2 regions of the Actinomadura monticuli genome follow, and region 1 is predicted to be linked to the other one. Evidence: riboswitches for the same ligand, from Rfam matches in the RefSeq annotation. Region 1 holds a riboswitch; the other holds the start of a gene.
What was found. Region 1 has a riboswitch for cyclic di-AMP ahead of SM611_RS25980 (C40 family peptidase). Riboswitches for the same ligand answer to the same signal wherever they lie in the genome.
Positions count from the first base shown of each region.

Region 2: it holds a riboswitch for cyclic di-AMP, as region 1 does, so the genes downstream of both, SM611_RS13585 (NlpC/P60 family protein) here and SM611_RS25980 (C40 family peptidase) in region 1, are expected to answer to the same signal.

Region 1 is NZ_JAXCEI010000012.1:123,071-128,689, reverse strand. It holds gene SM611_RS25990 (LacI family DNA-binding transcriptional regulator) at 1-1,084, opposite strand, end outside; gene SM611_RS25985 (transcriptional regulator) at 1,504-1,734, shown strand; gene SM611_RS25980 (C40 family peptidase) at 1,999-2,940, opposite strand; cyclic di-AMP (ydaO/yuaA leader) riboswitch at 2,998-3,204, opposite strand; gene SM611_RS25975 (amino-acid N-acetyltransferase) at 3,439-3,960, shown strand; gene SM611_RS25970 (RDD family protein) at 3,966-4,784, shown strand; gene SM611_RS25965 (RDD family protein) at 4,792-5,424, shown strand.
Region 2 is NZ_JAXCEI010000005.1:385,229-390,847, forward strand. It holds gene ispH (4-hydroxy-3-methylbut-2-enyl diphosphate reductase) at 1-1,344, shown strand, start outside; gene hpnH (adenosyl-hopene transferase HpnH) at 1,341-2,345, shown strand; gene SM611_RS13585 (NlpC/P60 family protein) at 2,404-3,033, opposite strand; cyclic di-AMP (ydaO/yuaA leader) riboswitch at 3,044-3,187, opposite strand; gene SM611_RS13590 (hypothetical protein) at 3,567-4,112, opposite strand; gene SM611_RS13595 (YqiA/YcfP family alpha/beta fold hydrolase) at 4,117-5,370, opposite strand; gene SM611_RS13600 (HIT family protein) at 5,550-5,619, shown strand, end outside.

The sequences.
Region 1 (5,619 bases):
CGCGGATGACCAGTTCGGGGCGCTGGACGACCTGGCGGTGCTGGTGGGACCTCCCCTCGCCCAGCTCGGCCAGCGCCAGTTCGGCCGCCTCCCAGCCCAGCTCGCGGCGCGGCTGCCGGACCGTTGTCAGCGGGACGGCGGCGCTCGCGGCCAGCTCGATGTCGTCGTACCCGATGACGGCGATGTCGTCCGGGACGCGGACGCCGAGCCGGGTCAGCTCGTTGATCAGGCCGATGGCCAGCAGGTCGTTGGCGCAGAACACGCCGTCGGGGCGCGGTGAGATGGCGAGGACCCGGTGGGCGGCGGCCCGGCCCTCGGTGGGGCTCAGGGCGTCCTGGACCAGCGTCCGGGGCTTGGTGAAACCCGCCTCGACGATCGTCCGGGCGGCGCCGTCGCGGCGCTCCACGCACGGCTGCGGTTCCGGGACGCCGGTCACGAACACGATCCGCCGGCAGCCGACGCCGAGCAGGCGCGCGGCGGCGATCTCCCCGCCCGCGACATGGTCGACCCGCGCCGTGCAGGCGTCGGACGAGTCGCGGTCGATCAGCACGACGCTCATGCCGGCGGCGCGGAGCCGGGAGATGTCGTTCGGCTCCGCCCCGACGGGGATGATCAGGACGCCCGCGGCGCGCTGCTCCTCCAGGAGTTCCAGCGAGCGGCGCTCCTTCGCGGACGACTGGTCGCTGGAGAGCCACAGGGCGTCGTGGCCCGCCGCGTTGAGCGCCGCCTCGGCGCCGCGCGCGACATCGGACGCGTACGGGCTGGCGAGGTCCTCGACGACGATGCCGAAGGCCCGGCGCGGCTCGTCGCCGAACTCGCCGGCGGTGCGATCGGGGCCCCGGCGGAGCCGGCGCGCGGACTCGTTCCGGACGAATCCGAGCTCCTCGATCGCGGCGCGCACACGGTCACGGGTAGCTTCGGCCACGAGATCTGGCCGGTTTAGGACATTCGAAACGGTCCCAACTGAGACTCCAGCACGCCTCGCGACCTCACGAATACTGGTCTGTGGCAACTCGCTCCTCGTCCCGCCCCGGGAGTGTTTCCCCAGGTAGTGGAGTTTTGCGCGGCATGCCGCCGATGGCATGACTACACACCGTCGCCGAACGGTCGCACACCGCGTTTGGACGGCGCTTGACGGGCCGGATCCGGCCGCCTAGCGTTCCGAGCCGAAGCGTAGCTTGAAACGATTCACGATCTTGGTCCGCAGCACGATCCGGTGAGTCCGACGGCGAAGGGACGGGGGCGGATGGCTGGCGATCTCATCCCGTCTCCCCTCGGACGACCAACGAGTGAATCGTCACCCGGAGTTCCCCCGAACGACCCCGCAATCGGCCAGGCGGCCACCTCCGGCCAAGCACGCGAGACGGAAAAGGAACCCGATGATCTAAGTCCGGAAGGCTCCGGACCCGGCAACCCAACGCGCGTACAGATCGAGGCCAACCCGTGCCTGTGCAGCGGACGGCTGCATCCCCGCGGTCATCACCATGGACGAGGGAGGACGGAGTGGAAACAGCCACACTCGCACGTCGTGGCACCGACGATTTCGGGCTGAGCGAGGAGGAGGTCCGGCTGCTCGCCCAGATCGCGAGCGGTGTCACCGCCGATGTGGCGGCTCGGAAGCTGGAGTTGAGCGCACGGACCCTGCGGCGCCGGTTGCGGACGATCTGCGACCGGCTGGAGGTCAACACCCCTATCGAGGCCGTGGTGTGGGCGGCCCGGAGGCAGCTCATCTAGCCGGCTTCACCCCCCGACGCCCGCCAGGGGACGGGCGGGCGTCATCGAGAGATCCAGGCGGCGAACACATCCGAATTCCGTCCGACCCCGCAGCGGCGGCGCCGGCGCACTGACAGGTAGGTCCCTGCAGGAGGCGTCGCCGCGGACGGCGTTCGAGACCCACGCCGATGGATCTCTGACCTGTGCGCGCACAGGCCGGCTCGACGGCGCCTGGAGACGCGGCGCCTGGAGGACCGGGCCACTCGGGAACCGGACGGGACGGGGTCAGGCGACCCGGACGCCACCGGCGAAGGGACGGCCGGCCATGGGGGCGATCTTCACGACGTCGCCGGTGTGCGGCGCGTGCAACATCTTGCCGTCTCCGACGTACATCCCCATGTGGTGGAGGTCGGAGTAGAAGAACACCAGGTCGCCCGGCTGGAGCTGGCTGCGCGACACGTGCGTGCCCGCGTTCCACTGGCTGCCGGTGTAGTGCGGCAGGTTGATGCCGACCTGCCCGTAGGCCCACATCGTCAGACCGGAGCAGTCGAAGGCGCTCGGCCCGGCGGCGCCCCAGACGTAGGGGCGTCCGATCTTGCCCATGGCGATGCGCAGCGCCTGCGCGGCCTTGCCGGTGCCGATGACGGGGAGCTTGGCGAGCTGCGTGGGGTCCCTCTTGACGATCTTGCTGCGGACCTTCTCGTAGGTGTCGGTCACCTTCTTGCGCTGCGCGTCGAGCTGCGTCCGCAGGTCCCTGACCTGCTTGGCGCGCGCCTCGGCGGACTTGCGCGCGCGCTGGGCGGCCTGCATGGCCTGCATGAGCCCGAGGACCCTGGTGCTGTCCTGCTTGGCGAAGTAGTTGAGGGTCGCGGCCTGGTCGAGGACGGCCTGCGGGTCCTGGGAGGCGACGAACGACACCGTCGGGTCGGAGCCGCCCTGCATGTAGCTCGTCGCGGCGAGGGCGCCGACCTTCTGGCGGATCGCCTGGAGCGACTTCTCCTGCCGCTCGGCGTTCTCCGTGGCGACCTTGGCGGCGCGCTTGGACTGCGCGAGCTTCACCTTCATGCCGTTGTACTGCTCGGTGAGCTGCTCGAGCTGGTCGGCGAGCTTGAAGGCCTGGGACCGGAGCTCCTTGGTGGACGGCTCCGGGTCGGCGTGCGCGACGGCGATCGTGTGCGGGGCGATGGCGTACGGGGCCGCGGTCAGCGCGATGAGCGCACCGGCCACGGTGACCACACGGCCGCGGAGTCGTGAAAGGGAAGCAGGCCGCGATGGCTCCACGAATTCTCCTCTCCTGGTCCGCCTACCGGGTTAGCTGTCGGGTTCGGGCCGGAGCAGCCCGTCCGCGAGCGCGCGCGGGCCTGGCCGCGACACTGCGGATTCACCCCTCACGGTCTCGGCCCGGGGGGACGATCCCCCGAACCCTCCGAAAGTGGGTCCCCGGCTCCCCGGGGCGCTGGTTGCGGCCCGCGGACTCGGCGGTTCGGCCTCGTTCTGCGGGTGGCCGACGTCAGCGATGGACACTAACGGAACCGGCAATGGATGCCAACTAGAACGAGTGAAATCGCAGGTCGCGAGGGCGGGGCGCGCGGAGGGGCCGGCTCCGGACCCTGAACGGAGAGTGTGCTTCGGGTCACTTTCCGAGCGCCCGACGAGGCGCGCTCACCACTCGTACGCGGACGCGAACGTTTGGTAAGACCCGGTGTTCGATAATCTCGCCTGTTTGTGGAGGTCGTGATCCGGCGTGCCCGCACCGCCGATGTCCAGGAGATCCGTAGGCTGGTCGATCTGTACGCCGGGTCGGGGCGGCGCCTGCTCAAGAAGTCGACGGTGAAGCTGTACGAGGACGTCCAGGAGTTCTGGGTCGCCGAGGACGTCCAGCGCGGGACGCCGGGGCCCGTCATCGCCTGCGGCGCCCTGCACGTGATGTGGGAGGACCTCGCCGAGGTGCGTTCCGTCGCCGTGGACAAGGGGTACGGCGGACGCGGCATCGGGCACCGCATCGTCACCCGCCTTCTGGAGACCGCACGGGAACTCGGCGTGCGAAGGGTGTTCTGCCTTACCTTCGAGGTGGAGTTCTTCGCCCGCCACGGCTTCCAGCCCATCCTCGGGACTCCGGTGGCGCCAGAGGTGTACGAGGAGCTTCTCCGCTCTTACGACGAAGGCGTGGCAGAGTTCTTGGACCTCGACCGGGTCAAGCCGAATACGTTGGGCAACACCCGGATGTTGCTTCGCTTGGAGGACTGACCCAAATGAGCAATTCCCCCAACCGCGGGCGGCGTCATCAACCGCCGCAGGGCCAGGGTTCCTACGGCCCGCCACCCCCGTACCAAGGTGGCCAGTGGCAGCAACCCCAGCAGCAGCAACCGTCGCAACAGCAATGGCAGCAGCAGCCCCAGCAGCAGTGGCAGCAGCCCCAGCAGGACTGGGGGCAGACCTACGAGGCGTCCTACGACCAGTACGGCGGCTCCTACGGTGACTCCCACAGCGGTGAGATGGAGCTTGCTCCGATCCACCGGCGCGCGGTCGCCCGGCTCATCGACAACGGGCTCGTCGCGGTCTTCGGTTTCGCGCTCGTCCTGCCGGTGACGGTCGCCGCGTTCGGACTCGGCGACACGGGCAGCAACGACGAGGACGAGGGCGGCATCTGGAACTGGCCCATCATCTTCACCCTGTTCTGTGTCATGTCGGTACTGCCGTTCCTTTACGAGTCCGTCCAGCTGTCCATGTGGGGGCGGACGCTCGGCAAGCGCGTCATGGGACTGGGCATCGTGCAGGCGCGTCCCGCGGGGCAGCCGATGACCACGACACAAGCTGCCTGGCGCGCTGGGATCGTCCACGTGGGCTACCAGGTCGGCGTCTTCTTCTTCCTCATCCTGGCGGTGATGGTGTGGGAGTACGCCGCGTATGGGATGGCGCTCGTCTGGGTGGGCGCCCTGATGGCGTACCTGTGGGCGATCTGGGACCAGCCCCTGCACCAGGCCCTGCACGACCGCTTCGCCGGCACGCTCGTCATCGATGAGCGGGTCGGATACGACGAGCACACCGAGTACACCGAGTACGCGGAGTAGGGCCGCGATGGCGGTCTCCCTCGCCGAACCGGGCCAGCGCCTTCTCGCGCGCGTCGTCGACACCCTCGTCGTCGGTGTGCCCGTCATCGTCGTCGTCCGGGAACTCGTGTCGGGGCACACGGTGGACGTCGTCGCCCCGCCTGCCGTGGCCGGGTGCATGTTGCTGTACGAGGCGATCCAACTCGCCCTCTGGGGGCGAACCCTCGGCAAGCGCTTCGCGGGCATCGAGGTCGTTGCCGCCCTGCCGGATGCACAGTCCGGTGGGGCGAGCCCAGAGGCGACTGAGGACGCCTCTATGGGCGCGGCCGGGGTCATGCCGGTGTCCGTGCCCGGATTCGTTCCCGTGTCGATGCCCGAAGGGGCAGGAGCCGCCCCGAAGGACGCCGCCCCTGCGGAAGCCGGCCCTGAGGCGACCGTGCCTGGACCTGTCGAGGCCGGCGCCCGTCCGGGGGTTCTGCAGTCCGTTCTCCGCGCGACGGTTTATTCGCTGCCGATCGCGGCGCGCCCGATTCCCGTCCTCGGCCTCCTGGCGAGCGTCTTCTGGGTGGGGAACGCCGGGATGATGTTCGAGGGGACGTCCCGCCAAGCCGTCCATGACAGGCTCGCCGGGACGCTCGTGGTAAAACGCGCACGCCCCTGATTCCCGGGCCTTCTACGGCCCTCTCAGCCGCGTTCCGGTACCTCTGCGGCGGCTCGGTCCCCCCGGCCCTCGTCTCGCGATCCATCGCGGGACGAGGGTATTCGTTGTCTTCTGCATGCTTTTGCTGGAGATGACGGGGTCTGTTTCGGACGCGGACGTTCGCGGGCGAATCCCAGCTCGCTCCGGTTACGGCCC
Region 2 (5,619 bases), on a different contig from region 1:
GCCGTCGCCGGCTGCGGCGGGGCCCTGGACGCGCGGCTCCGCCCCGGCGACCTGTTCGTCGCGACGGAGGTCCGCGGCCCGTCCGGGACGGTGCTCTGCCGGTCGGCGGAGGCGCTGGCCGGGCTGCTGGAACGCACGACCGGCGCGACCGTCCACCGCGGGCCGCTCGTCACCACGGACCACATCGTGTCCGGCGCCGAGCGCGCCTCCCTCGCCGCGTCCGGCGCGCTCGTCGCCGACATGGAGTCCTCGGTGCTGGCGGAGGCGGCGGGCGACCGGCCGTTCGCCGTCGTCCGCGCCATCGTCGACACGCCCGGCCGCCCGCTGGTCGGCCCCGCCACGCTCACCGGCGGGACGGCGGCGCTGCGGCGGCTGCGCACCGTCGGCCCCGCCCTGCGCGAATGGGCGGACGCGACCGGCCCGCGACGGGTGCTCCTCGCCGGGCCGCGCTCCTTCTGCGCCGGCGTGGAACGGGCCATCGAGATCGTGGAACGCGCCCTCGACCTGCACGGGCCGCCCGTCTACGTGCGGAAGCAGATCGTCCACAACACCCACGTCGTGGACGACCTGGCCCGGCGCGGCGCCGTGTTCGTCGACGAGCTGGACGAGGTCCCGCCCGGCTCGGTCACGGTGTTCTCCGCGCACGGCGTCGCGCCCGCCGTCCGGGACGAGGCCGGGCGGCGCGGGCTGCGGGTCGTCGACGCGACCTGCCCGCTGGTGTCCAAGGTGCACGCCGAGGCCCGCCGGTACGCCGCCTCCGGCCACCTCGTCGCGCTGATCGGGCACGCCGGGCACGAGGAGGTCGAGGGCACCCTCGGGGAGGCGCCGTCCTCGACCGTCCTGGTCGAGACGCCGGACGACGTCGCGTCGCTGCCCGCCGGCCGCCCCGTCGCCTACCTCACCCAGACCACCCTCGCCGCCGACGAGGCGGGCGAGGTGGCGGCCGCCATCACCGGCCGGTTCCCGGACGCGGTCGGCCCGCACACCGACGACATCTGCTACGCCACCACCAACCGGCAGCGGGCCGTCGCCGGCGTCGCCCGCGACAGCGACCTCGTCCTCGTCGTGGGGTCGGCCAACTCCTCCAACTCGCGCCGGCTCGTGGAGGTGGCCGAGGCGCACGGGACGCCCGCGGTGCTGATCGACGGGCCGGCGGACATCCCGCTCGGCCGGCTCGCCGGGGCCCGCGTCGTCGGGCTGACGGCGGGGGCGTCCGCGCCGCCGTCCGTGCTGGACGCCGTCGTCGACGCCCTGCGCGGCCTCGGACCGGTCGACGCCGAGGAGCGCACGGTCACGGTGGAGACGACCGAATTCACCCTGCCAAAGGAGGTCCGAACACAATGAGCATGCCGCTTCGCCAGAGCCTTCGCATCGGAACCTACATCCTCCGCAACAAGATGCGCGGCAGGGAGAAGTTCCCGCTCATCGTCGAACTGGAACCGCTGTTCGCGTGCAATCTGGCCTGCGCCGGCTGCGGAAAGATCCAGCACCCCGCCGACACCCTGAAAAGGCGGATGCCGGTCGAGCAGGCCGTCGCCGCCATCGAGGAGTGCGGCGCCCCGATGGTGTCCATCGCGGGCGGTGAGCCGCTCATGCACCCGCAGATCGACGAACTCGTCAACGAGCTCGTGAAGCGCAAGAAGTTCGTGTTCCTGTGCACGAACGCGCTGCTCATTCCGCGGAAGATCGACAAGTTCAAGCCGTCGCCGTACTTCGCGTGGGCGGTGCACATCGACGGCCTCCGGGAACGGCACGACGCCTCGGTCTGCAAGGAGGGCGTCTTCGACGACGCGGTCGCTGCGGTCAAGGAATGCAAGCGCCGCGGATTCCGCGTCACCACCAACACGACCGTCTTCAACACCGACACCCCGCAGAACGTCATCGAGGTCATGAACTACCTGAACGACGATCTCCAGGTCGACGAGATGATGATCTCGCCGGGATACGCCTACGACAAGGCGCCCGACCAGGAGCACTTCCTCGGCGTCCAGGAGTCGAGGGAACTGTTCCGCAAGGCGTTCGCGGACGGGAACCGCAAGCGCTGGCGGCTCAACCACTCGCCGCTCTTCCTGGACTTCCTGGAAGGCAAGATCGACTTCCCGTGCACGGCCTGGGCGATCCCGTCCTACTCGCTTTTCGGATGGCAGCGTCCCTGCTACCTGATGTCGGACGGCTACGCGCAGAGCTACAAGGAGCTCCTGGACGAGACCGACTGGGACTCCTACGGCCGGGGCCGCGACCCGCGCTGCGCCAACTGCATGGCGCACTGCGGCTACGAGCCCACCGCGGTCATGGCCACCGTGGGCTCCCTGAAGGAGTCCATCAGGGCGGTGCGCTCCACCTGACCGAAGCGCCCGGAGAACAGGGAATCACCCTGCTCTCCGGGCACCCCGATCCGGGGAGTCAGGCGTCGCTGAGCTTCTTCGGCCGGTAGGCCTTGTACTCGCTGCCCGCGTCGAGGCCGTAGTCGCGCGTCCGGTAGTCGGTTCCGTACCGGCCGCGCTGCTCGTACGCCCAGTAGGACGTGTGCCGGCTGTTGGCCCACTTCTCGAAGATGACGACGTGCCGGGTGGTGTTGGTGCCCTCCGCGTCCATGACGAGGTCACCCTTCTTCAGCTCCGACATCTTGATGCGCTCGGTGTAGCGCGACGACGTCAGGCCGACCGTGTTCTGCCCGGGCTTGGGCAGCCCCAGCGTCATGGACACATACCCCGAGCAGTCGGCCCGGTACCCTTCGTGCGACCTCACCTGGCTGTAGGGCACCCGGTCCGCACTGTGCGGCTTCCACGACCTGGCCCGCTCGATGACCTCGGACCGTTCGTCCGTCTTCTTCGCGGACTTCTCGGTCGCGTCCGCCTTTCGCGGCTGCGGGATGGTCTTGACGGCGGCGACCGACGTACCGGTATCGGACGGACGCTCCGCCACGTGCACCGTCGCCGCGGCCACGCCGAACACGGCGAGACCGAGCAGCGCTCCATTGGTGCGGGGGCTCAGGCCGAAAACGCCCTTGCCGTTGCTGTGCTTGCCTTTCAAAAGGGGGGCTCCTTCTTCCATGTGCCGCCTACCGGGTTAGCTGACGGGTTCGGACGTGGAAGTCGCCCTACGGCCTGGGGGCAGGCCGATTCACCCCAGTGCTGCGAGGGTGGGTCCCCGGCTCCGCGCGATGCGGACTCGGCGGTGCCGCTGCGGTCCCGGGACCGTGCCGGCCCATGCGGGAAGAGCGGCGCTGATGTTGTCAGACCGTCCGAGGGATATGCCTCGGGGGCCGTGTGAACGGACCTGCCGCAGCGCGCTCTCTGCGTGGGCGCGCACGGTCGGCGAGGTCTCAGGCGGCGGCCGGACCGCCGCAGGACGGCACGTGGGTCGCGCCGCCGCTCCCACCCGTCCCGGGTGGCACGGGAGCACCTGGAGGGCACCCCGGTGGGGGCCAAGCTACAGAAGCTCCCAAGGGAAGGCAAACCCTCCCAAAATCAAACCCCCAGCTCAGACCCCCTCCAACCGCCTCGAACACCCACTGGAGCGGGGGTGGAGGGGCCCTCCGCGCCCTGCGTCCTGAACGGACCCGATCACCGCGACGGCGGGCGGTCTCCGCCGCGATGGATGCTCACGATCATCCGGGCGGTGACGGCGGCGCCGAAGCAGCCGACCGACCACACCGCGATCAGGCCGACCCGCTCGGCCACGGACACATCGGCGCGGTAGAAGACCAGCGGAAACACCCAGCCCAGCGCCAGCAGGCTCGCCCCCGGAAAGGTCAGCAGCATCGGGATCAGCCAATCGACGGTCGTCGCGGGACGCGGATTGGCCCGGCTCCATTCGACCCACCCGAAGCCCTTTCCGACCTTGTCGTTGAGCACTTCGTCGATATAAGTCGATATCCGGTGGATGGCGGTGCGCTGGGCGACGTACCGCCCACCGAGGAGATAGGAGCTCACTGGAATCAGCAGCATGATGCCGGACAGGCCGGCGCGGGTCAGCGCGAACCCGAATATTGCACCGGTCAGCGTCAGCTGCAGGGCGAGGATCTGCTGCTGGTATTTCGCGCGCCCGTCGATCTCCCCGCGAAGCGACGTGTACTCCGCGATCGCCGCGCTGACATCCGGAGAGTCCATCGTGTCATCCTCTGGTCTCGGTTGACAGATCATTAGTGACGTACTCTTCGAATCGGCCCGCGGTGAAAGTCCTCATTATTCCCGGTCGCCCCGCCGCCCGTCGGTGGCGTTCGTAGTAGACGCCCAGCCGGTCCCTGCCGAGGCAGGTGACGTCATGGCCCGCGCTCGCCAGCAGATCGGTGACACCGGCGCGGTCGTACACGGGGTGGAAGCCGGCCGCGAGAACCATGTGCTCGGCCCTCTCGTCGTCGCGTTCGACCTCGATGAACCGCGACGTCCGCGCGGCTCTCAGAGCCCGCAGAACACGGCTCGCGAGGCCGCGCCCGCGGTAGCGCTCATCGACGGCCACCGCAGCGACCTTGCCGTCAGGGCGGACGTAGGAGACCGCGACCATTGGAGCGCCCGGACGGCGTTCATCCCGCACCGAGGCGAGCATCGAGCCTTCGTGCACCAGGCGCTCGCGGTGAACGGCGGGCGGATAACTCCGGTCCGCGTATGCGGCGCACAGCAGGGAGACGGCCTCCTGGACCAGTTCGGCTCGCTCGCGCAATTCCGGGTTGGCCGCCGTTTCGCCGGACAGGCCAACCGGCTCTGATCGACGGAGATCGAAGAAGTCGCTGACGGCCGCCCAGGTGGCGTCGAACCCCCGCGTGAACTGGTGGTCGGTCGGCATCGTTACCGAAGTGGCGTTGGGCAGCACCCGGAGGAGACGCGTGGTCTCCTCCTCGGTGGCGACCGTGTCATCCGCGGCGGAGAGCAGGAGCACCGGTAACTCGATCCGGGCCAGGACCCCGTCGTCCAGAGGAGGCGGGCGGTCGATCAGGCCGTAGCCGACCGGCAGCGGCATGCCGGCCGCGTAATGCTGGAATTCAAGCGTGCCCGACCGACGCCACGGCTCTTCGTCCCGCAGCCCGGCGACCCGGAGAAGCGCGGCGCGATGGTCGACCACCGGTGCGAGCAGGACGGCACGCTCCACGTTGGGCGCCCTCCGCTCCGCGAGCGCCCGCAGGAGCACGGCGGCGCCGAGGCTGCCGCCCATCGCGAAGGTGCGATTCCGGTTCGCGGCCATAATGTGGCAGGCCATGTCGACCATCGCGTCCATGGAAAGCGATTCGAAGGTCGGAAGATTGAGATCGGGGACGGCGAGCGCAAGGCCGAAACGTGCACTGAGATCCGCGATCAGCGAAGCCTTCGAAGAATATGGACCGGAAGCGAAACCGTGGAGGTAGACCAGGCGTGCGGCACTTGCTTGCGTCACTGTCACTCCAGGATCAACTTGCGCAACCGCTGAAGTGTTCAGCTGCTACGAAGTTCCACTAGCGCGGCCCATGACTGCGTGATACATTACCAGCGATAGTGACAACATTGCAAGACTGCGGTCCCATCTCTGTCCGTCGGCCTCTGCCGCGAAAGGGAGGGTGAATGTGCACTGTTCCGGTGAGAGCGGACGACACCGATTGCTTCATATGCGCCGCCGGACACTGCCCTCCGGAGCTGATTCCGTGGT